DNA from 3 places in the Kitasatospora sp. NPDC056184 genome. Region 1 is predicted to be linked to each of the others. Evidence: riboswitches for the same ligand, from Rfam matches in the RefSeq annotation. Region 1 holds a riboswitch; each other region holds the start of a gene.

Evidence for each region. Region 1 has a riboswitch for cobalamin ahead of ACFC0B_RS06550 (prenyltransferase/squalene oxidase repeat-containing protein). Riboswitches for the same ligand answer to the same signal wherever they lie in the genome.
Region 2: linked by a shared signal. The riboswitch ahead of ACFC0B_RS33100 (HoxN/HupN/NixA family nickel/cobalt transporter) and the one ahead of ACFC0B_RS06550 (prenyltransferase/squalene oxidase repeat-containing protein) in region 1 are both predicted to bind cobalamin.
Region 3: linked by a shared signal. The riboswitch ahead of ACFC0B_RS06820 (ABC transporter substrate-binding protein) and the one ahead of ACFC0B_RS06550 (prenyltransferase/squalene oxidase repeat-containing protein) in region 1 are both predicted to bind cobalamin.

Annotation. Positions count from the first base shown of each region.
Region 1 covers NZ_JBHJUI010000002.1:309,581-316,412, forward strand. Annotated here, with positions in the region: gene metE (5-methyltetrahydropteroyltriglutamate--homocysteine S-methyltransferase) at 1-1,035, shown strand, start outside; gene folP (dihydropteroate synthase) at 1,159-2,034, shown strand; gene cobF (precorrin-6A synthase (deacetylating)) at 2,007-2,768, opposite strand; gene ACFC0B_RS06540 (adenosylcobinamide amidohydrolase) at 3,045-3,839, shown strand; gene ACFC0B_RS06545 (hypothetical protein) at 3,845-4,006, shown strand; cobalamin riboswitch at 4,170-4,299, shown strand; gene ACFC0B_RS06550 (prenyltransferase/squalene oxidase repeat-containing protein) at 4,400-5,461, shown strand; gene ACFC0B_RS06555 (flagellar hook-length control protein FliK) at 5,491-5,955, shown strand; gene ACFC0B_RS06560 (hypothetical protein) at 6,068-6,832, opposite strand, start outside.
Region 2 covers NZ_JBHJUI010000024.1:42,053-48,884, forward strand. Annotated here, with positions in the region: gene nusB (transcription antitermination factor NusB) at 1-421, opposite strand, end outside; gene efp (elongation factor P) at 426-986, opposite strand; gene ACFC0B_RS33095 (M24 family metallopeptidase) at 1,053-2,159, opposite strand; gene ACFC0B_RS33100 (HoxN/HupN/NixA family nickel/cobalt transporter) at 2,230-3,351, opposite strand; cobalamin riboswitch at 3,383-3,575, opposite strand; gene ACFC0B_RS33105 (ArsR/SmtB family transcription factor) at 3,659-4,033, shown strand; gene ACFC0B_RS33110 (tetratricopeptide repeat protein) at 4,064-6,067, opposite strand; gene ACFC0B_RS33115 (Fpg/Nei family DNA glycosylase) at 6,134-6,832, opposite strand, start outside.
Region 3 covers NZ_JBHJUI010000002.1:414,540-421,371, reverse strand. Annotated here, with positions in the region: gene sigK (ECF RNA polymerase sigma factor SigK) at 1-336, opposite strand, end outside; gene ACFC0B_RS06835 (ferritin-like domain-containing protein) at 638-1,444, opposite strand; gene ACFC0B_RS06830 (ferritin-like domain-containing protein) at 1,441-2,241, opposite strand; gene ACFC0B_RS06825 (trypsin-like peptidase domain-containing protein) at 2,736-3,527, shown strand; cobalamin riboswitch at 3,728-3,933, shown strand; gene ACFC0B_RS06820 (ABC transporter substrate-binding protein) at 3,986-4,999, shown strand; gene ACFC0B_RS06815 (FecCD family ABC transporter permease) at 4,996-6,075, shown strand; gene ACFC0B_RS06810 (ABC transporter ATP-binding protein) at 6,078-6,832, shown strand, end outside.

The sequences.
Region 1 (6,832 bases):
CGGGCCGTGGCTCAGCGGGCCCGCCTCGGGTTGCCGCTGCTGCCCACCACCACGATCGGCTCCTTCCCGCAGACCACTGAACTCCGGGTTGCTCGTGCCGACCTGACGGCCGGGCGGATCGGCGCCGCCGTCTACCGGGAGCGGATGGAAGCCGAGGTGCGCGAGGTGATCGCGTACCAGGAGAAGGCGGGCCTGGACGTCCTCGTGCACGGCGAGCCCGAGCGCAACGACATGGTCCAGTACTTCGCCGAGCAGCTGACCGGGTACCTGGCCACCCGGCACGGCTGGGTGCAGTCCTACGGCACCCGCTACGTGCGGCCTCCGGTCCTCGCGGGCGACATCTCCCGCCCGTACCCGATGACCGTCGGCTGGTTCTCCTACGCCCAGGGGCTGACGGACCGCCCGGTCAAGGGCATGCTCACCGGGCCGGTCACCATGCTCGCCTGGTCCTTCGTCCGCGACGACCAGCCGCTCGCCGACACCGCCCGCCAGGTCGCCCTGGCCCTGCGCGACGAGGTCGTCGACCTGGAGGCCGCCGGCGCGGCCGTCGTCCAGGTCGACGAGCCCGCCCTGCGCGAGACCCTGCCGCTGCGCGCCGCCGACCGCCCGGCCTACCTGGCGTGGGCCACCGAGGCGTTCCGGCTCGCCACCTCCGGCGTCCGTGCCGACACCCAGATCCACACCCACATGTGCTACGCCGAGTTCGGCGCCATCATGACCGCGATCGACGAGCTCGACGCGGACGTCATCTCGCTGGAGGCCGCCCGCTCGCACATGGAGGTCGCCGGCGAACTCGCCGCCGCCGGCTACCCGCGTGAGGTCGGACCAGGGGTGTGGGACATCCACTCGCCCCGCGTGCCGAGCACGGAGGAAGCCGTGAGGCTGCTGCGCGCCGGCCTGGCCGCGATTCCCGCCGAGCGGCTCTGGGTCAACCCCGACTGCGGTCTGAAGACCCGCGGTTGGGCGGAGACCCGCGCCTCCCTGGAGAGCCTGGTCACCGCCGCCCGCCGCCTGCGGGAGGAAGTCGCCGGCTGACAGACCGGCGTGAGCGCGAGAGGGCGGGCGCGGTACGAGTACCGTGCCCGCCCCAGGGGCCTCCCATCTCCTCATGGACGATCGCGGGGAGGCGCCCTTCCGCCGCGAGGAAGGGGATCCGGTATGAGCAGGAGACCAGTAGCGCGCCGTGTCCGTGGCCGCGGGCAGGTCCTCGACGTCACGCCCGACTCGTTCTCGGACGGCGGCAGTTGGCTGGACCCCGGCCGTGCGGTGGAACACGGGCTGGCGATGGCAGCCCGGGATGCGGACATCGTGGACGTGGGAGGGGAGTCGACGCGTCCTGGCGCTCGCAGGGTGCCGGTCGACGAGGAACTCGCCCGTGTCCTGCCCGTGGTGCGTGGCCTCGCTCGGGAAGGTGTCCTGGTGAGCATCGACACGATGCGGGCCGAGGAGGCGGAGTCGGCGGTGGACGCCGGGGCGGGGATCGTGAACGACGTCAGAGGAGGCCTGGCCGACGAGCGGATGGCGAAGGCCGTCGGCCGGTCCGGGATGCCCTTCGTCGTCATGCACTGGCGGGGGCAGTCCTACGTGATGGACGACCTGGCCGACTACGGGGATGTCGTGGCGGAGGCGGCCGCGGAGGTTGCACGTCAGATGGACGCCGTGGTGTCGGCCGGAGCCGATCCGGCCCAGGTGATCGTCGATCCCGGTCTCGGCTTCGCGAAGGGCCGCGAGGACGACGGGGAACTGTTCGCCGCGCTGGACTCCTGGCATGCGCTGGGACGACCGCTCCTGGTGGGACCGTCCCGCAAGCGGTTCCTCGGCGAACTACTGGCCGACCGGGCCACCGGCGAGCCGCGTCCGGCCCGGGAGCGGGACGACGCCACCGCGGCGGCGGCCGTCCTGGCCGCTGCCCAGGGAGCCTGGGCGGTGCGTGTCCACGAGGTGCGGGCCACCGCGGACGCCGTCCGCGTCGAGGCGGCCCCGCGTGCTCGCCGGGCGCCGGCCGGTCAGTCCTCGGTGCGGCGGAGCAGGTAGGTGTCCATGATCCAGCCCTTGCGCTCGCGGGCTTCGCGGCGCTGCCGGGTGATCTCCGGCGCCGTCTCATCGAGTGGCCCGGAGAGCAGGATCTCGTCCGGGGCGCCGAGGTAGGCGCCGTAGTGGATGTGCACGCCCTCGGGGTCGATCCCGGCGAAGGCGGCCCGGCCGTCGAGCATCACCACGGTGTCCTCGCTGCCCGGGCCGAAGCCGTCCTCGGCCAGGCGGCGGGCCGGGGTGATCCGCAGCGGGCGGCCCACCCGGGTGAGGGTGGTGCGGTGCTGTGCGGCGAGTACCGAGACGCTGCTGATCCCGGGCACCACCTCGTAGCGGAACGCGCCCGGGTCGGCGGTCAGGACCTCGTCGAGGACGGCGGTCACGCTGTCGTACAGGCTGGGGTCGCCCCAGACCAGGAGCGCGCCCGTGCCGTCCGGGCCGAGTTCCTCGGCGACGAGCCGGCCGACCAGCTCGGCCCGACGACGGCGCCAGTCCTCGACGGCCTCGGTGTACGCCGGGGTGCTCCGGTCGCGCTCGGCGTCCGGCACCTCGACCACCCGGTGACCGGGGCGGGCGTGCTCCTCGATCATCCGCCGCCGCAGGCGCATGAGGTCCTGGCGCTGCTCGTTCTTGTCGAGGAGGAGAAAGACGTCCGTGCGGGCGATGGCCTTGACCGCCTGCAGGGTGAGGTGGTCCGGGTCGCCCGCACCGATGCCGATGACGATGATCTGCCGCATGACTGCGATTCTGCCGGATCCCGGACCCGGCGGCCGTCGCTGCGGGCCGCGACCGGACACCTCCCCGTAGGCCTCGCCACCTGCGGATTCCTCGTGGGGAGCGGGTGGGTTCCGGTGGGTTCGGCGAACCGGAGGCAGTGATACGTTCGCGGATGCGGGCGGGGAGAGGAGCGGCTGCGGATGCTGCGCATCGCTGGAATCCCCGGCCGCCCCGGCCGGCGGCCACCGAGAGCCCGGGAGCCGGGGGAGGGCTGGACGGATCCCGATGGCCGAGAGGTGAGTACCACGGACAGCTTCGTGCCGGAGCAGCGGCCACCCGTCGTCCTGCGGCGTGCCCGGACGGAGGACGGCTCGTGCCGCCACCAGCTGGTGTGGAAGGCCGGCCCGGGGTGGCGGATGGTCAGCAGTGCCGTCCTGGGCGGCGGGCTCGGCGAGCGCGGCTGGGTGCTGAACGCCCAGGTCAGGCCGGGCTACTCCCGGATGGACCCCGATCGGCACCTGGCGGAGCTCGCGGCGGCCGAGGGCCTGAACGGGCCGGGCGTCGGCCTGATGACCGCCGCCGAGGTCGACGACTGCACCTGGAGCGAGGACGGTGGCGCCGTCGCCCTCGTCACGACCGGCATCGGAGTCCCGACGTGGGCCGCCGACCCCGGTGCCTCGGTGCCCGTCCCGTTCGCGCCGGCCCCGTCCAGGCCAGCCCCGTTCGTGCCCGGAACGATCAACATCCTCGCGGTGGTGCCGGCCCCGGTGACCGACGGCGGGCTGGTCAATCTGCTCGCGACGGCCACCGAGGCCAAGGTGCAGGCCCTTCTGGAGGCCGGGTACGACTGTTCCGGGACGCCGTCCGACGCGGTGTGCGTGGCGGTCCGCACACCGGGTACGCCCGCGGCGGCCGACCCGTTCGGTGGCCCGCGCTCCGTGTGGGGGTCCCGGCTGGCCCGTGCCGTGCACCGAGCCGTGCTCGACGGGGCGGAACGGGACCGAGTGCGGAGGGACCGTGGAGCTTCCGTACCCCACCAGGGGCCGAGCCCCGAGTGCTGCCGCGAGAACGTCCTGCACGCCGGCCGGTGAGCGGGGTGGGTGACGAGCCGTCCGCCGGAGCCGCAGGACGACCGGCCGGGGTACGCCGCTCAGGAGCCGTCGAAACCGTCTCCCACGCCACGTTCGCCACCGCCGACCAGCAGGAGGGCATGGCCGCCTTCGCCGAGAAGCGCCCCGCGCGGTTCGAGCACCGCTGACGCGGGCGGTGGCGCGGCAGCCCGGTTCCGGGGTACCGCGCCCCGCCGTCCGTGATCCGCCGCAGACACCTGCACGGTCCCCGCGGCCGGTCGCCGACGACCCGGCCGGCAGCCCGACGATGTGACGCACGGGACCTTGACCCGCCCTTCCGCGCGTCGCCATGATGGGCCGTCAAGTTCTGACTCCGCCGTCGGGGGAAGCCGGTCCGAATCCGGCGCTGACCCGCAACGGTAGGCCGTCGACCCGGTGTCGGCGGCGAGCCCGAGTACCCGTCGGCGGAGGTGTGTCGTTCCCTCCTCCCGTCGTGGTCTGCGGGCCGGAGCTCCGAGGGCTGCCCGGGTCCGTACCGGCGCCCCTCCGGGCCCCTGCGTCCAGGCCCGGAAAGGACCCTCGTGACCGCCCTCCGCCGCACCCTCGGCCTCCTCGCGATACCGACCCTCGCCTTCGCCGGCGCCCTCCCGGCGGCCGCCGCACCGGTCGGCGTGGACTCGCCCACGATCCGTCCGGACGCCGCCGCGGCCGGCTGGCTGGCCCGCCAGCTCGTCGACGGCGACCACTTCGAGTCCGTCTTCGACGGCACCGCCTACCCCGACCAGGGCCTGACCATCGACGCGGTACTGGCCTTCGCCGCCGCCCGCAGCTCGGACACCGCCGCCGCCAAGGCGACCGCCTGGCTCGCCCAGCCCGCCATCCTCACCGGCTACCTCGGCGACGGCACCACCGAGGCCTACGCGGGGGCCACCGCCAAGCTGCTGCTCGCCGCCGAGGTCCGCGGCGCGGACCCGGCCTCCTTCGGCGGCGTCGACCTGCCCGCCCGGCTGCGCTCGCTCCAGGCCCCGAGCGGCCGCTTCTCCGACCGCTCCCAGTGGGGCGACTACAGCAACGCCTTCGGCCAGTCGCTCGCCCTGATCGCCCTGCACCGGACCCCCGGCGGCGCCCCGGCCGCCGCCGTCGACTTCCTGGCCGACAGCCAGTGCGCGGACGGCGGCTTCCCGGTCTCCTTCGGCCAGACCACCTGCACCGCCGACACGGACGCCACCGCCCTCGCCGTCCAGGCCCTCGCCGCCACCGGCCGCGCGGCCAAGGCGGCCGCCGGACTCGGCTGGCTGACCGCCCAGCAGAACGCCGACGGCGGCTTCGCGGCCGCCGGGGCCACTACGTCCAACGCCAACTCCACCGGTCTCGCGACCCAGGCGCTGCTCTCCAACGCCCGCTTCGGCGCGGGACTCAAGGGCTGGAGCCGGCTGGTCAAGTTCCAGCAGCGCTGCGACGCCGACCCGGCCGTGCGCGGCGCGATCGCCTACGACGCCTCCGGCTTCAACCCCGGCAACGCCGCCCGGGCGACCGGCCAGGCCGTCCTCGGCCTGGCCGGCACCCCGCTGGCCACCCTCTCCGCCGCCGGAGCGCGCCCGGACGCGCCCACCCTGGCCTGCCCCGCGCCCGCCACCCCCTGACCACCCGCGACCGCACGAGGAGAGTCCTGATGACCGAGCACCTGACCCGCCGCACCCTTGGCTCGCTCGCCGCCGTCGCGGCGCTGACCGCGAGCCTCCTCGGTGCCGGCGCCGTGCACGCCCCCGAGGCCCGGGCCGCCGCCTGCACCGGCACCACCGGCGTCACCGTCGTGGTCGACTTCACCGCGGTCGGCGGCGGCATCCAGACCGGCTGCGCCCTCGGCGACCCGGCCAGCGGCCTCGCCGCGCTCACCGGCGCCGGCTTCTCGTACACCTTCCACCCGCGCTACCCCGGCTTCGTCTGCACCGTCAATGCCCTGCCGACGACCTGCACCAACCCCACCGGCAGCGCGTACTGGTCGTACTGGCACGCCCAGCACGGCGGACCCTGGTCATACAGCAGCCTCGGCGCCGGCAGCTACAACCCGGCCCCCGGCGATGTCGAGGGCTGGGCCTTCGGCGCCGGCGGCCAGCCGGGCATCACGGCGCCCTGAGCGGCCTGAGCGCCCTGACGACGACGCACCGGTGCCCCGGTCCTCCGCGACGGAGACCGGGGCACCGGCGGTTCCGGGGGCGTTCAGGCCGTCCGGCGCGGCCGCTGCCGGATCAGCTGCCGTAGCGCAGCGAGACGGTGTCGCCCAGGTGGACGGTGGTGGCCCGGGTGGCGGCGGTGGCGGTGGCGCCGTCCAGGCTCACCTTCCAGGTGGCGGAGCCGCTGTTGGCGGTGCCGTTGAGTGCGGTGATCGTCCCGCCGCCGGTGGCGGGGGTGACGGAGGTGACGCAGCCGCCCGGGGTGGCGGTGCCGGCCGCGTCGAGGACGTCGCCGAGCGTCGCGGTGGTGCCGGTCGGGTTGACGGTGACGGCGCAGACCTTGAGCGCGCCGGTGCCGTCGTCGACGACCAGGGCGAGCCTGGCGGCGGTGCCGGAGGTGAACGCGGTGGTGGCCGACCAGGTCGGCTCCCCGGCCGTGGTCGGGGCGGGCGGGGCGGCGGTGAAGCCGGCACCGGCGACGGCGCGCAGGCCGTCGACGGAGGCGTAGGGGGAGGAGGCGGTGTCGCTCGGCTGGTACTTGAAGCCGCCGCCGGGCTTGAACTGCTGGGCGATCAGGAAGTCGACCGGGGTCTTGCCGGTGCCGCTGGTGAAGTCGGCGCCCTGGGGGTTGATGCCGCAGGCGTTGAGACCGGAGACGGCCCAGCCGTTGGAGTCGGTGTTGACGCCCCACAGGGCGTTGAACGCCCCGGAGGCCAGCAGCTTGCCCTTGAGGAAGTTCTTGGCGGCGACGACCGCCGGGTCGGTGTTGGGGACGCCGCCGACGCACAGGGAAGCCATCGCGGCCCCGGTCATGTCGATGTCGCTGCCCGTGCCGAGCTC
Region 2 (6,832 bases), on a different contig from region 1:
GCTTCAGCTCCAGGAAGCGGGCCAGCAGGCCGTTGACGAACGCCGGGGAGTCGTCGGTGGAGTACTCCTTGGCGATCTCCACGGCCTCGTCCAGGACGACCGCGTCCGGGACGCGGTCCTCCCAGATCAGCTCGTACGCGCCGAGCCGCAGGACGTTGCGGTCCGCGATCGGCATCCGGTCGAGCGTCCAGCCGACCGCGTACTCCGAGATCAGCTCGTCGATCCGGCGGGCGTGCTGGACGTAGCCCTCGACCAGCTCCATGGTGTACTCGCCGACCTGCGGGGTGCCCTCGTCCGGCTTGGGCTCCCGGGCCCGGGCCACCCAGTCGGCGAGGACCGTGAGCGGGTCGACCCCGCGGTGGTCGGCCTCGAACAGGATCTGGAAGGCTCGCGTGCGGGCCTTGGTGCGTGCGGACGACACGGACTTACTTCACCCGGCCGAGGTAGCTGCCGTCGCGGGTGTCGACCTTGACCTTCTCGCCGGTGGTGACGAACAGCGGCACCTGGATCTCGGCGCCGGTCTCCAGCTTGGCCGGCTTGGTGCCACCGGTGGAGCGGTCGCCCTGGACGCCCGGCTCGGTCTCGGCGATGAGGAGCTCGACGGCGGCCGGGAGCTCCACGTACAGCGGCTTGTTGTCGTGCTGGGCGACGAGCGCGTCGAAGCCCTCCAGCAGGTACTTGGCGGCGTCGCCGACCACACCCGGCTCGATGGTCAGCTGGTCGTAGGTGTCCATGTCCATGAACACGAAGTTCTCGCCGTCCTTGTACGAGAACTGCATGGTGCGCTTGTCGACGTTGGCGGTCTCGACCTTCACACCGGCGTTGAAGGTCTTGTCGACGACCTTGCCCGAGAGGACCTCCTTGAGCTTGGTGCGCACGAAGGCCGGGCCCTTGCCGGGCTTGACGTGCTGGAACTCGACGACGGCCCAGAGCTTGCCGTCCAGGTTGAGGACCATGCCGTTCTTGAGATCGTTCGTGGAAGCCACGGGCGCACTTACTCCTGGATATAGCTGTCAAGGAACCAAGGGATCGCGTCCTGCGGCACACCCGTGTCACAGGGCGAGGAGCTCCTTGGTGGTGATGGTGAGCAGCTCGGGCCCGCCCTCATCCAGGGGGCGCACGACGAGCGTGTCCTCGATCCGGACCCCGCCCCGCCCCGGGAGGTGGACCCCCGGGCCGACGGTGACCGGTACGCGGCTGTCCAGTTTACCCATGTCCGTGGGGCCCAGGCGCGGGGCCTCCCGGATCTCCAGGCCGATGCCGTGGCCGACCGGGTGCGGCGAGGCCTCGGTGTGCCCGGCCGCCCCGAGGATCTCCCGCGCAGCCCGGTCGGGCACGCACTGCTCCACCCCCGGCCCAAGCGCCTCCCGCCCGGCCCGCTGGGCGCGGAACACCAGCCGGTGCAGTTCGACCTGCCAGGGCGCCGGGGCCGCGCCGATCACGAAGGTCCGGGCGGTGGACACCCCGTAGCCGCGGTACTGCGCGCCGAGCACCACGGTCAGGAAGTCGCCCTCCTCCACCCGCCGGTCGGTGGGCTGGTGGGCCGGCTGGCCGGAGTGGGAGCCGGTGCCGACCGAGACCGGGAAGGCCGCCCGGTCCGCGCCGTGGTCGATCATCCGGCGCTCCAGCTCCATCGCCAGGTGCCGCTCGGTACGGCCCACCAGGATCGACTCCAGCAGCTCGCCGAGCGCCTGGTCGGCGATCTCCGCGGCGATCCGCAGGTCGGCGATCTCGTGCTCGTCCTTGACCACCCGCAGCCGCTCCACCGCCTGGCCGACGTCCGCCAGCCGCACCCCCTCGGCCAGCCCGGCCACCGCCCGGTGCCGGGTGACCGTCAGGTCGTGCTCCTCCACCGCCAGCCCGGCCACCCCCAGCCGCGCCGCCGCGGCGGCCGCCGCCAGCGCGGTGTCCGCCCCGACCGCCACCGGCAGCCGGGTGACCTCGGGGGCGATCAGGTGCTCGCCGGTGTCGTCCGGCGGCAGGTCGTCCGGCAGTGCGAGCAGCACCCGGTCCCGGGTCAGCAGCAGGGTCGCCCCGCACGGCGGGCACCCGGTGAGGTACCGCACGTTCGCCGCCCGGGTGACCAGCGCCGCGTCGGCCCCGGACGCACCGCAGTGCTCCCGCAACCGCTCCCGACGGCCCGCGTACGCATCAGCCATGCGTCGAGCCTACGAACCCCTCCCCCGATCCGCCCGCCGAACGCCCCCACCCGGGCAGGACCCGCGGCGGCTACCGTCCGCCGCCCACGGCGCCCGGGCTCCACTTCCTCTCCACCCCGGCCAGCCGCCAGTACGCGATGGCCGCGGCCCAGACCACCACGAACAGGCCGACGATCGCATAGCCGACGTTGTCCAGCGAGATGTCCGCGATCCAGCCGGTCACCGGGTCGGTGAGGTCCAGCTTCTCGTGCAGCACGCCGACCAGCTCGATGGTGCCGATCAGGAAGGCCACCGCGATGGACAGGCCGGTGATGGTCAGGTTGTAGTACACCTTGCGGACCGGGTTGGAGAACGCCCACTGGTAGGCGAAGTTCATGAAGGTGCCGTCCAGCGTGTCGAACAGGCTCATCCCGGCCGCGAACAGCAGTGGCAGGCAGACGATCGCGTACCACGGCAGACCGGAGGCGGCGCCCGAGCCCGCCATCACCATCAGCGTGACCTCGGTGGCGGTGTCGAAGCCCAGGCCCAGCACCATGCCGACCGGGAACATCTGCCCGGGCCGGGTGATCGAGCGGGTGGCCCGGTTCAGCACCCGGGCCATCAGGCCGCGGGAGTCCAGGTGCGCCTCCAGCTCGGACTCGTCGAACTGCCCGGCCCGCATCGAGCGGAACACCCTGAGGATGCCGAACAGCGCCGCCAGGTTGAGCGCGCCGATCAGGTAGAGGAAGGCGCCGGAGGCCGAGGTGCCGACCACGCCCAGCCACTGGTGGGTGGTCGACTCGTCGTCCATCAGCGTGTTGGCCAGCTGCGCGCCGCCCGCCACCAGGGCGGCCATCAGCACCACCATCGAGGAGTGCCCGAGCGCGAACCAGAAGCCCACCGAGACCGGGCGCTTGCCGTCCGCCATCAGCTTGCGGGTGGTGTTGTCGATCACCGCGATGTGGTCGGCGTCGAAGGCGTGCCGCATGCCGAGGGTGTACGCGGTGATGCCCAGACCCACCCCGAAGACCTGGGTGCCGACCTCGTACTTCTCCGGTGCGACGAGGAAGATCAGGGTGCCGAACGCCACCAGGTGCATGGCGAGGATCACCCCCAACAGCCCGGCGGTGCGCAGGGTGTCCTCTCGGCGCCAGCGGAAGGCGGGCAGGGCGGCGGGCGGCGCCGCGGCCGCGGCGGTTTCGGGCAGGGTCATCTGCGGATCACGCTCCAGCACCTCGTGGAATGACTTCGTGAGATGCCGCGGCCGGTCTCCTGGCTGACGGGGCTCCCGTACCCGCCTTCCCAAGCGCGCGAGGCGCCCAGTGGCGTCGTGGGTACGGACACTTCCCCCGATCACAGTGGCGAGGGCCGCTCCGGACTGGGACCCCTGAGGGTCCGTCACCGGTCTTCCCGAGCACCACGGCGGGGAACACCGTAGGGGGCCCGGGAGGAAGCTTGCAAGACTGCGCACCTACGCAGGTGTTCGGGATCACAGTCCACCGCCTGCCAGAATGGCCCGTATGCATCTCGTACCGGCCGACCGTGCGGGCCACCGCACCATCGACGGCCACCGGGTCTGCGAGGCCATCGCCGCGATCGGCGACACCGCCCACGTCCGCTCCTGGGCCGACCGCTTCGCCCTGCTCGCCGACCCCGGCAGGCTCGCCCTCCTGCTCGCCCTGCACCACACCGGCCCGCTCGCCGTCACCGACCTCGCCGTCGCCACCGGCATGCGCGACCCCGCCGTCTCCCAGGCCCTGCGCCTGCTCCGAACGGCCGGCGCGGTGGCCGGCGAGAAGGAGGGCCGCGTCGTGCGCTACCGGCTCGTGGACCCCACCCTCCGCCCCCTCCTCGACCAATGCGCCGGCACCACCCCCACCGCCGCAGCCGGCTGACCCCCCATCGGCCGGCCGGGCCGACCCCGCTCACCGCCCCCGCAGCTCCCGCAGCCGGGCGCGGTTGCGGTCGGCCAGAGCGGTGTCGCCCAGCTCCTCCGCCAGCTCGACGAGCAGTTCCCGCGCCGCCGCCTCCTTCTTCGGCTGGCCCAACTCCCGTGCCCGCCCGGCGCTCAGCTCCGCCGCCCCGACCGCCGCCGCCGACCGCCGCAGCGCCCGCTCCGCCCGGGCCTCGACCAGCGGCAGCCGCATCAGCATCGGGGCGTCGCCCTCCCGCCCGGCCACCGCGGTCGCCTCCTCGAGCACGGCCAGCGCCTCCTCCGCCCGCCCGGCGGCCACCAGTGCCTGGGCGAGGTTGTAGCTCTGCACCACCACGCCGTGCGGGTCTCCCTCGTTGGCCTCCCGGGCCCGCGTGAACAGCGCCACGGCCCGCTCCGGCCGCCCGTCGGCCAGGCAGAGCAGGCCGTCCGTCTCCCACAGCACGCCGGCCAGCCGGGGCTCGTCCACCTCCGGCAGCAGGGCGGCCGCGGCCGCCAGCTGCTCGGCGGCGAGCGGGTACTCCGCGCGCTCGTAGTAGGCACGCCCGAGCTGGTTGCGCAGCCGGATCACGGCGTCCGGCCGGTTGTCCTCCCGGGCCGCCTCGATGCCGAGAAGATGGCTCTCCACCCAGTCGCCGTAGTGCTTGCGCCCGTGGTACAGCGGCCAGAGCGACTCGCACAGCCGCCACACCTCGCCGTGCCACCGCTGCTCGGCGGCGGCCCGGACGGCGCCCAGCAGGTTGGCCCGCTCGCTCTGCAGCCACTCCAGCGCCTCCGCTCCCGACCCGAACCCCGGCAGCGCCGTCCCGCCCGGCCCCTCCTGGAGCCGGAAGCGGTCGCCGATCGCGCGGTCGGCCAGCCCCGCGCGGCCGCGGTAGTAGTCGACGATCCGGGCCAGCAGCTCCAGCCGGTCGGGCAGCTCGCGGACCGTCCCGGCGGCGTGCAGCCGGACCAGGTCGTGGGCACGGTACCGGCGCTCCGGCCCGTCCTCCGCCACGTCGTCCACCAGGTGCGCCGATCGCAGGTCCGCCAGGCCGTCCGCGGCCCGCGGCACCCCCGCCGCCTCGGCCAGCTCGACCGAGACCAGCGGCCCGGGGTTGACGCCCAGCAGCCGGTAGAGCGTACGGGTGTACTCGGGCAGCTGCCGGTGGACGCTGTCCAGGACGTCCTCGACCGCACCCTCCTCATTGCTCAGCGACGACAATCTGCGCTCCTTGTCGGTCAGTTCGGCCAGTACCCGGTCGACCCGCAGTTCCTCGCGGTCGAGCAGCCGGAACCCCACGGCGTTCAGGGCCAGCGGCAGACCGCCGCAGAACTCGACCAGCCGTGCCAGCTCCGCGTCCGTCCCCCGGCCCGGGCCCAGCCAGCCGCGGACCAGCTCGCATCCGGCGCCGGCCGGGAGCGGGTCGAGGCGCACCACCTCGGCGCCGTCCAGGACCAGCCCGGGCAGTCGGCGCCGACCGGCGGCCACCAGCAGTCCGGTGGCGGGCAGCAGCGCCCGGACCTCGGCGGCGTGCTCGACGTTGTCCAGGAAGACCAGGACCCGGCGCCCGGCGGCCGTCACGGTGCGGAACGCCGCCGCCCGCTCGGCCGGGGCGTCCGGCACGTGCGGGAGCCCGAAACCGCGCAGGAAGCCGCCGAGCACCTCGCCGACGTCCACCCCGCCGGGGTGCCGGTGGACGGCGAGGTCCGCGTAGAGCTGGCCGCCCGGGAAGTGCGCCGCGGACCGGGCCGCGAACTGGGCGACGAGCTCGGTCTTGCCGACGCCGCCGAGCCCGGTGAACGCCAGGACGGCCGGCCCGGCGTCGTCCAGTCGGCCCAGTGCCGCGTCCAGGCGGGCGAACTCGCTCTCCCGGTTGACGAAGGCCCGGCGCGGGCCGCGGATCTGGCGCGGCACGGCGAGTCCGGACGCCGACATCACGACCGTGCCGGCCTGCACCACCATGCCGTGAACCGTGCCCGACACGGTGTTGACCGTCCGGTGCCCGTCCGTCATCCGCGCGCTCCCTCCGCCCCCCGGTCGAGTGCCGGACCCCACCCTAGGGCCGAATCGGAGCCCGGATCAGGCGGTGGCGCGGGCCGGTTGGCAGGTGGGGCACCAGAAGAGGTTGCGGGAGGCGTGTTCCTCGGTGCGGACGTCGGTGGCGCAGATCAGGCAGGGCCGGCCGGCGCGGCGGTAGACGTAGACCTCGCCGCCGTGGTCGTCGACGCGCGGGGGGCGGTTCATCGCCTCGGGGGTGTGCTCGGGGCGGACGGTGTCGATGCGGCCGGCGTCGACGCCCTCGCGCATCAGGGCGACCAGGTCGGCCCAGATCGCGTCCCACTCGGCGCGGCGCAGCGAGCGGCCGGGCAGCTGGGGGTCGATGCCGTGCCGGAACAGCACCTCGGCGCGGTAGACGTTGCCGACGCCGGCCAGCACCTTCTGGTCCATCAGCAGGGCCGCGATCGTCGTCCGGCTGCCGGTGATCCGCCGCCAGGCGGCGTCCGGGTCCGCGTCGGCGCGCAGCGGGTCGGGGCCGAGCCGGGCGGCGACGGCGGCCTTCTCGGCGTCGGTGATCAGCGCGCAGGTGTTGGGGCCGCGCAGGTCGGCGTAGTGCTCGTCGTTCTCCAGCCGCAGCCGGACCAGGCCGACCGGCTCGGGCACCGGGCCGTCGGCGGTGTCGCCGAAGGTGAAGCCGCCGTACAGGCCGAGGTGGACGTGCACCCAGGCGTCCTCGCCGAAGCCGAGGAAGAGGTGCTTGCCGGTGGCCTCGGCCGCGAC
Region 3 (6,832 bases), 100 kb from region 1:
GGCCGCCATGTGGTCCCGGTCGGCGGCGGCCTGCGCGGCCCGGACCCGGTCCACCGCGCGCCGATGGGCCATGGTCAGCACCCAGGCCATCACCTCACCGCGCTGCGGCTCGTACCGGGCCGCGGTGCGCCACAGCTCGAACATCACCTCCTGGGTGACCTCCTCCGACTGCGCCGGATCCCGCAGCACCCGCAGCACGAGTCCCAGCACCGGGCCGGCCACCGCGTCGTACAGCCGGGCGAACGCGTCCTGGTCGCCGAGCGCCGTCCTGGCCACCAGCTCCTGCAGGTCCGGACCGCGGAACCGGGGAGCGGGCAGCCGCACGACGCCGTTCACCCGCGCCGCCTTCCCCGGCCGGTGCCGGATCCGGACGGCCGCGGCCGTCCGAGCCTGCCGTACGGACGGCAGCAACGCATGAGAACCTCCTGGTTCGGGTAGCGGGCACGGACCGGCCGATCGGGATTCACCACAGCCGGCCGTACGGACCGCACGTCGAGCCCGGTCCGGGGACCGGCACCGGCCGTCGCGGTCCGGGGGGAAGGCACGGCGCGGTCTCCTGATCGGTGTGGGGCGCGCGCCCGGCGGGACCCGGGGGGTGTCGGTTTCCGTACCGCCGGGCGCGCGCCTGTCCAGGGGGTCAGACCATGAGCAGAGCGGGGCCGGCGGCCTTGTCGACGGGCAGGAAGTCGTCGGGGACGGGGTACCGACCGAGCACGTAGGTGAGGATCGCGGCGTGCATGGCCTCGACCGGAGCGATACTGGCCGCGGTGGCGATGCCGGCGGCGCCGGTGACGCTGTAGGTCGCGAAGAGGTACGTCTGGGCGGCCTGCTCCTCCAACCGGAGCGCGAGCTCGGCGACGTCGCCGACGGAGGCGGCCCTGCCGAGCGCGGCCAGGGTGTCCGGCTGGTTGGACAGCGGCACGTCGGTGATCGCGGGCACGCCTGCGCCGGTGAGGACGGCGTTCCAGGCCTTGGCGTGGTCGGCGTGCTGGGCCATCGCGGTGGTCACGAATGTCGCGACCGCCGGGGGAACGGAACCGAGCCTGCCGGCCTGCGCAGCGTCGAGCGCGGCCCGGTAGGCGCCGACCGCCTGGTTCTCCAGCGCGGTGGCCAGCGCCACCACCCGCAGGTCTCCGGTGTACTGCCCGGCCGCCGGGGCCGGGCCCGGCGCGGTGGCGGCGGGACTTCCGGGGGCGGGGTTGGTGCGGCTCCTGCTGCTGGAGCACGCGGTGAGGACGAGACCGGCGGCGGCCCCGCCCGCGCCGAGCAGGAAGCGGCGCCGCCCGGCGTCGGCCGGCCCGGTGGCGCGGATCTCCGGGACCAGGTCGCGGGCGGTGGCCCGCATGACCGGAAGGGTGGTTCGGTGGGCCTCGTCCATCTCGCGAGTCAGACGGGTGAGTTCGGCCTCGCCGATGGCGGGCTCCCAGCTGCGGTCGGTGGTCACTGTACGGCCCCTTCGGCGATCGGGGAGGCGTTGTCGGTCCGGTGGAAGGCGTCGGGGAAGCCCACGCCGCCGGCCGCGGCGGGCAGCTTCGCCGGGTCGACCGGGATGGCGACCAGGTCGGCGGCGTTGCCCGCCAGCAGCGCCTGTACGGCCAGCAGGACGGCGCGGTGCTGGGCCTCGACCGGGGCGACGGAGGCGAACAGCCTGCGCAGGTCCGCGTTGCCCACCTGGCCGACGTTCCTGGTGTAGGTCTGGGCGGCGACGTCCTCCAGCGTGATGGCGAGCGCCACCACGTCCGCCGAAGTCTTGACGGTGGGCAGTGCCTGGTCGACGACGGCCTTGTACTTCGGGTCGGGGTCGTGCTGCGCCGTGCCGCCGGCGGCGGTCGCGGCGGCGTTGAAGGCCTTGGCGTGGGCCTGGTGCTGCTCGGTGGTCCTGGCGATGAACGCGGCGACCGTCCTGTTGCCGTCCTTGATGAACGGCAGTCCGGCGGCGGTCCGGTAGACGGCCACCGCCAGGTTCTCGATCGACGCGGCGGTCTGCAGCGCCCGGATGTCGTCCCCGGACGCCGTCGCCGACGGGGAGGCCACCGCCCGGGTCCGACCGGCCAGGCCGACCGCTCCCGCCAGGCCGGCGGGCGCGGTGCCGCGCTGCCACCAGCGGCGCGCCGGCGCGGCGCCCTGCCCGAAGTCGGTCAGCGCGGCGCGGGTGACCCGCAGCGCGTCGCTGTTCAAGTCCTCTGACTGCTCGGTGAGTTCTTCCAGCAGCCGGGTGTCGATGTGCTCGCTGGCCATCATGTCCCGTCTCGGCTCCTCGGCCCGGCCGAACGCCGGACCGCTTCCTCCCGGCCTTCGGCACCCTCCCCGCCCCGGCTTGGTCACCGGGCCCGAACGGACGGCGATTCGCCCGCGAGGGTGAGTTCACCGCGACACGGTTGACGGCAGGCCCCGGTTCCCCGCCCCGCCCACGCCGGCACGCCTCCCCGAACGGCACCCGCAGCAGGGGAGGAGACTCCCGGGGCCGGTCCGGAGGGATTCCCCCCGGACCGGCACCCGCCGGAATCCCTCAACGCCATCCCGTCTCGGATCCGTGCAGGCCGTCAGTGGCGCCACCTGCCCCGTGATCTCCCCATCACCCTCCGACCACCGCTCCTCGGGGACCGACCTGTTTTCGCCGGTGCTTCCCGGCACCCGGGTGATAGAAACTCAAGCAGTTCTCATCGCCGCGGCAGTTGACTGGAGCCGTAACCGCGATCCGGTCAACTCCCCCTCCCCGCAAAGGAAGCGATCACATGATACGTCCGTTGCGCGCCCTCGGCCTGGCCGTCCTCCTCACGGCCGTGTCCCTCACCGCGGCTCCGTCCGCAGGCGCCGCCCCCGCTCAGGCCCCCGCCGCGGGCACGCGGTCGCTCACGCCCGTCGGGGGCGGCACGGGGATCATCTTCCGGCTGAACCCGACGCCCGAGGCCCCCACGAGCTGGTACCTCTGTACCCTCACCGCCGTCGGCCGCGACGCGGCGGGCAACCTGGTGGGCCTGACCAACGCCCACTGCCTCATCGACGCGCAGGGCACCAAGCTGGTCGGCGAGCAGATCTACCGGGACACCTCGCCGGCGGGGACGGCCCTCGCCCCGGCCGACGTCAACGCCAGCCGCCCCGACCTGGAGACGGGGGCGATCGGCACGGTGACGTACGTCAGTACGCCCAACAACCTGCTCAGCACCGGACCCAAGGGCCTGGACTACGCGGTGATCAAGCTGGACGAGAGCCGGGTCGCCCCCACCGCCACCGTGGGCTCGGTGACCATCACGTCGATCGGGGCGCCGCCCGCCAACGGGACCCGGATGTGCAAGCAGGGCCACCGGACCGGCCTCACCTGCGGCATCAAGCTGGGCACCAACGGAATCTGGTTCACCCACCTCGTCTTCACCAACTCCGGCGACTCCGGCTCCCCCGTCGTGGACGGCCAGACCCTGGTCGGCAACGCGTTCGGCGCCCAGCACAGTTCGCCGATCCTGAGCATCATCGACGAAATGAACGCCGTCGGCGGAGTCGGGGCCGGCTTCCACCTCGCGACGACCTGAACCACGCCGGAGTCCACCGGCCGGCCCGTGTCCCGCGAGCACCGCAGCTGTCGCGATCGGCCGGCGCCGCGGCGACAAGCGCGGGCAGCGGGCAGCGGGCAGCACGCCACGCACGCCAGGGCCGCCAAGGCGTCCGGAGGAGCCCGAACGATCCCGACGATCATCCCAGGTGCCGGCCAGCACCGACCCGACCACGCCTGATACCTTGCAATCGCCGTGGTGTTCGGGAAACCGGTCTGAGTCCGGTGCGGCCCTCGCCACTGTTGCCGCGGAGTACCGCGGCCCTCGCTGACCGGCTTCGCCAGCGGTCAGGGCCACTGGGCGGGCCTGAAGATCCGCCCGGGAAGGTCGGCTGCGGTGTGTCGATGCGGAAGCCAGGAGACCGGCCACGGCGCGACATGTTCCACGAGGGTTTTGGAGAACACGTGCCCAGCGGTATTCCGCATCCGTACCGATCCATGCGTTCCGCACGTCCCGGAGGTCCGACACGCGTCGGCCGGGCGGTCGCGGCCGTCCTGTTCACCGGCCTGCTCGGCGCTTGTGCGGGCGCCCCCGCGCCCGTCGCGTCCGGCGGGACGACCGGAAGCGCCGAGCCGGTCAGCGTGGACAACTGCGGGACCACCGTGACGGTCGGCGCGCCGCCCGAGCGGCTGGTGACGCTCAACCAGGGTGCCACCGAGGTGGCCCTGGCCCTCGGCCTGCAGTCCCGCATGGCCGGTACCGCCTTCCTCGACAACTCCGTCCCGGAGAAGTGGAAGGCGGCCTACGACTCCGTTCCGGTGCTCTCCAAGGACTACCCGACGAAGGAGAAGCTGCTCGCGGCCCGTCCCGACTTCCTGTACGCCTCCTACTCCAGCGCGTTCACCGACAAGGTCGCGGGCACCCGGGAGGAACTGCGCGGCCAGGGCGTCCCGTCGTACCTCTCCCCGTTCGGCTGCTCGGACAAGAGCCAGGTGCCGCCGACGACCTGGCAGGCGATGTGGGGCGAACTGAACGACGTCGCCAGGGTCTTCGGCGTCACGGAGCGGGCCGCCGCGATCCAGCGGGAGCAGGAGCAGCAGCTGGCCCGGTTCACGGCGACGGCCGCGGGCAAGGGACTGAAGGTCCTGTGGTTCGACTCGGACACCAAGGCGCCCTACGTCGGTTCCGGCCACGGCGGACCGCAGCTCGTACTCGACGCCGTGGGTGCCCGCAACGTCTTCGGGGACCTGCCCGGAGCCTGGCAGAGCGTCAGCTGGGAGAAGGTCGTCGCCGCGGACCCGGACGCCATCGTGCTCGCGGACGCCGACTGGGACACGGCCCAGTCCAAGATCGACTACTTGCAGGGCGACCCGGTGCTGAGCAAGCTCACCGCCGTGCAGCGCAAGGCCTTCGTGGTGGTGCCGTTCTCCGAGTCGACCCCCGGCGTGCTGCTCGCCGACGGTGCCGCCCGGGTGTCGGCGGGACTGGGCGAACTGCGCACGCGGTCATGACCACCGCACCCCGTCCCGCCCTGCGGCCCGCTGGTCCGGGCCGCAGGGCGGCGGTCCTGGCCGTCGCCGCGGCCCTGCTCCTGGCCACCGCGCTCCTCGGCCTGGCCGTGGGCTCGCAGCACGAGCCGGTCCGGACGGTGATCGAGGTCGTGGTGCGCCGTCTCGGGCTGGGCGACCCGCACGTGACGCTGCTGGACGACCAGATCGTCTGGCAGTTGCGGCTGCCCCGGGTTCTGGGAGCGGCTGCCACCGGCGCCGGCCTCGCGGTCTGCGGTGCGGTGCTGCAGACACTGACCGGCAACGACCTGGCCGATCCCTTCCTGCTCGGGATCTCGGACGGAGCCGCCGCCGGCGCGGTCACCGTGATCGTCCTCGGTGTCGGCGTGTCCGGCGCCGTGGGCACCGGTGCGGTGGCGACGGCGGCCTTCGCCGGTGCCCTGCTCGCGGCCGTCGTCGTCCTGGCCCTGGCCGGCGCGCGCACCCGGACGCTGCCGACCACCCGGACCGTACTCGCCGGCATCGCCGTGGGACAGCTGTGCGGGGCCTACACCTCGTTCGCCGTGCTGGTCCTCGGGGACCGCAACGCGGCGCGCGGTGTCATGGAGTGGACGCTGGGCTCGGTCGCCGGCCTGCGGTGGCCCACCGCCGTCTTCCTGACCGCGGTCGCGCTGGCCGGCATCACGGTCCTGGCCTCCTCGGCCCGCGACCTGGACGCCTTCGCCTTCGGCGAGACCGCCGCCCGCTCCCTCGGCGTCCACGTCGAGCGCACCCGCTGGGTCCTCGTCGCCACCGCCGCGCTGGTGACCGCGTGCCTGGTCGCCAACACCGGCGTCATCGGGTTCCTCGGCCTGGTCGTGCCGCACGTGGTCCGGCTCGTCTGCGGCCCGCGCCACGCCCTCCTGCTGCCCGTGTCGGCACTGGTGGGCGCGTCCCTCCTGGTGGGCAGCGACATCGTGGCGCGCTCGGTCCTCCCCGACCGGGAGATCCCCGTCGGCGTCGTCACGGCCGGGCTCGGAGCACCCTTCTTCGCCTGGCTGCTGTGGCGCCAGGGCCGGGCCGACGGGAGGGAGCAGTGACGGTGACGCCCCCCGTCGAGCTGCGCGCCGAGGGGCTCCGGGTGCGCATCGGCGGAGCCACGCTGCTCGATGACGTCTCGATCGCGTTCAGCCCCGGCCGGATCACGGGCCTGCTCGGGCCCAACGGCGCCGGGAAGACCACCTTGCTGCGCGCGATCGCCGGGCTGACCCGGCCGAGCGCCGGGCGGGTCCTCCTGGGAGGGGAGGATCTCCACGCGCTCACGGCCCGCCGGCGGGCGCGACAGGTGGCCTTCATGGAGCAGCAGGCGGACACCCGGCTGTCGCTGCCGGTCCGCCAGGTCATCGAGCTCGGACGCACTCCGCACCGCAGCCGCTGGCCGGTGCCGGCGAACTCCGCCGCCGACGCCCACGAGCGGTCCGTGTTCGCCGACGCCGTGGCCGCGGCCGACGTCGGCCACCTGCTCGACCGGTCCTGGCCGACACTGTCGGGCGGCGAGCGGCAACGGGTCCAGCTCGCGCGGGCGCTGGTGCAGGAGCCGGGCCTGCTCCTGCTCGACGAGCCCACCAACCACCTCGACCTGCGCCACCAGCTCGGCTTCCTCGGCACCGTCCGCGGGCTGGGCATCACCACGGTGGCGGCGCTGCACGACCTCGAACTCGCCGCCGCCTACTGCGACGAGGTCGCCGTCCTGCTCGACGGCCGACTGGTCGCCCACGGGCCCGGCTCCGAGGTGCTCACCTCGCCCATGATCGCGCACGTCTACGGCGTCGACGCCACCGTGGAACGGCACCCCCG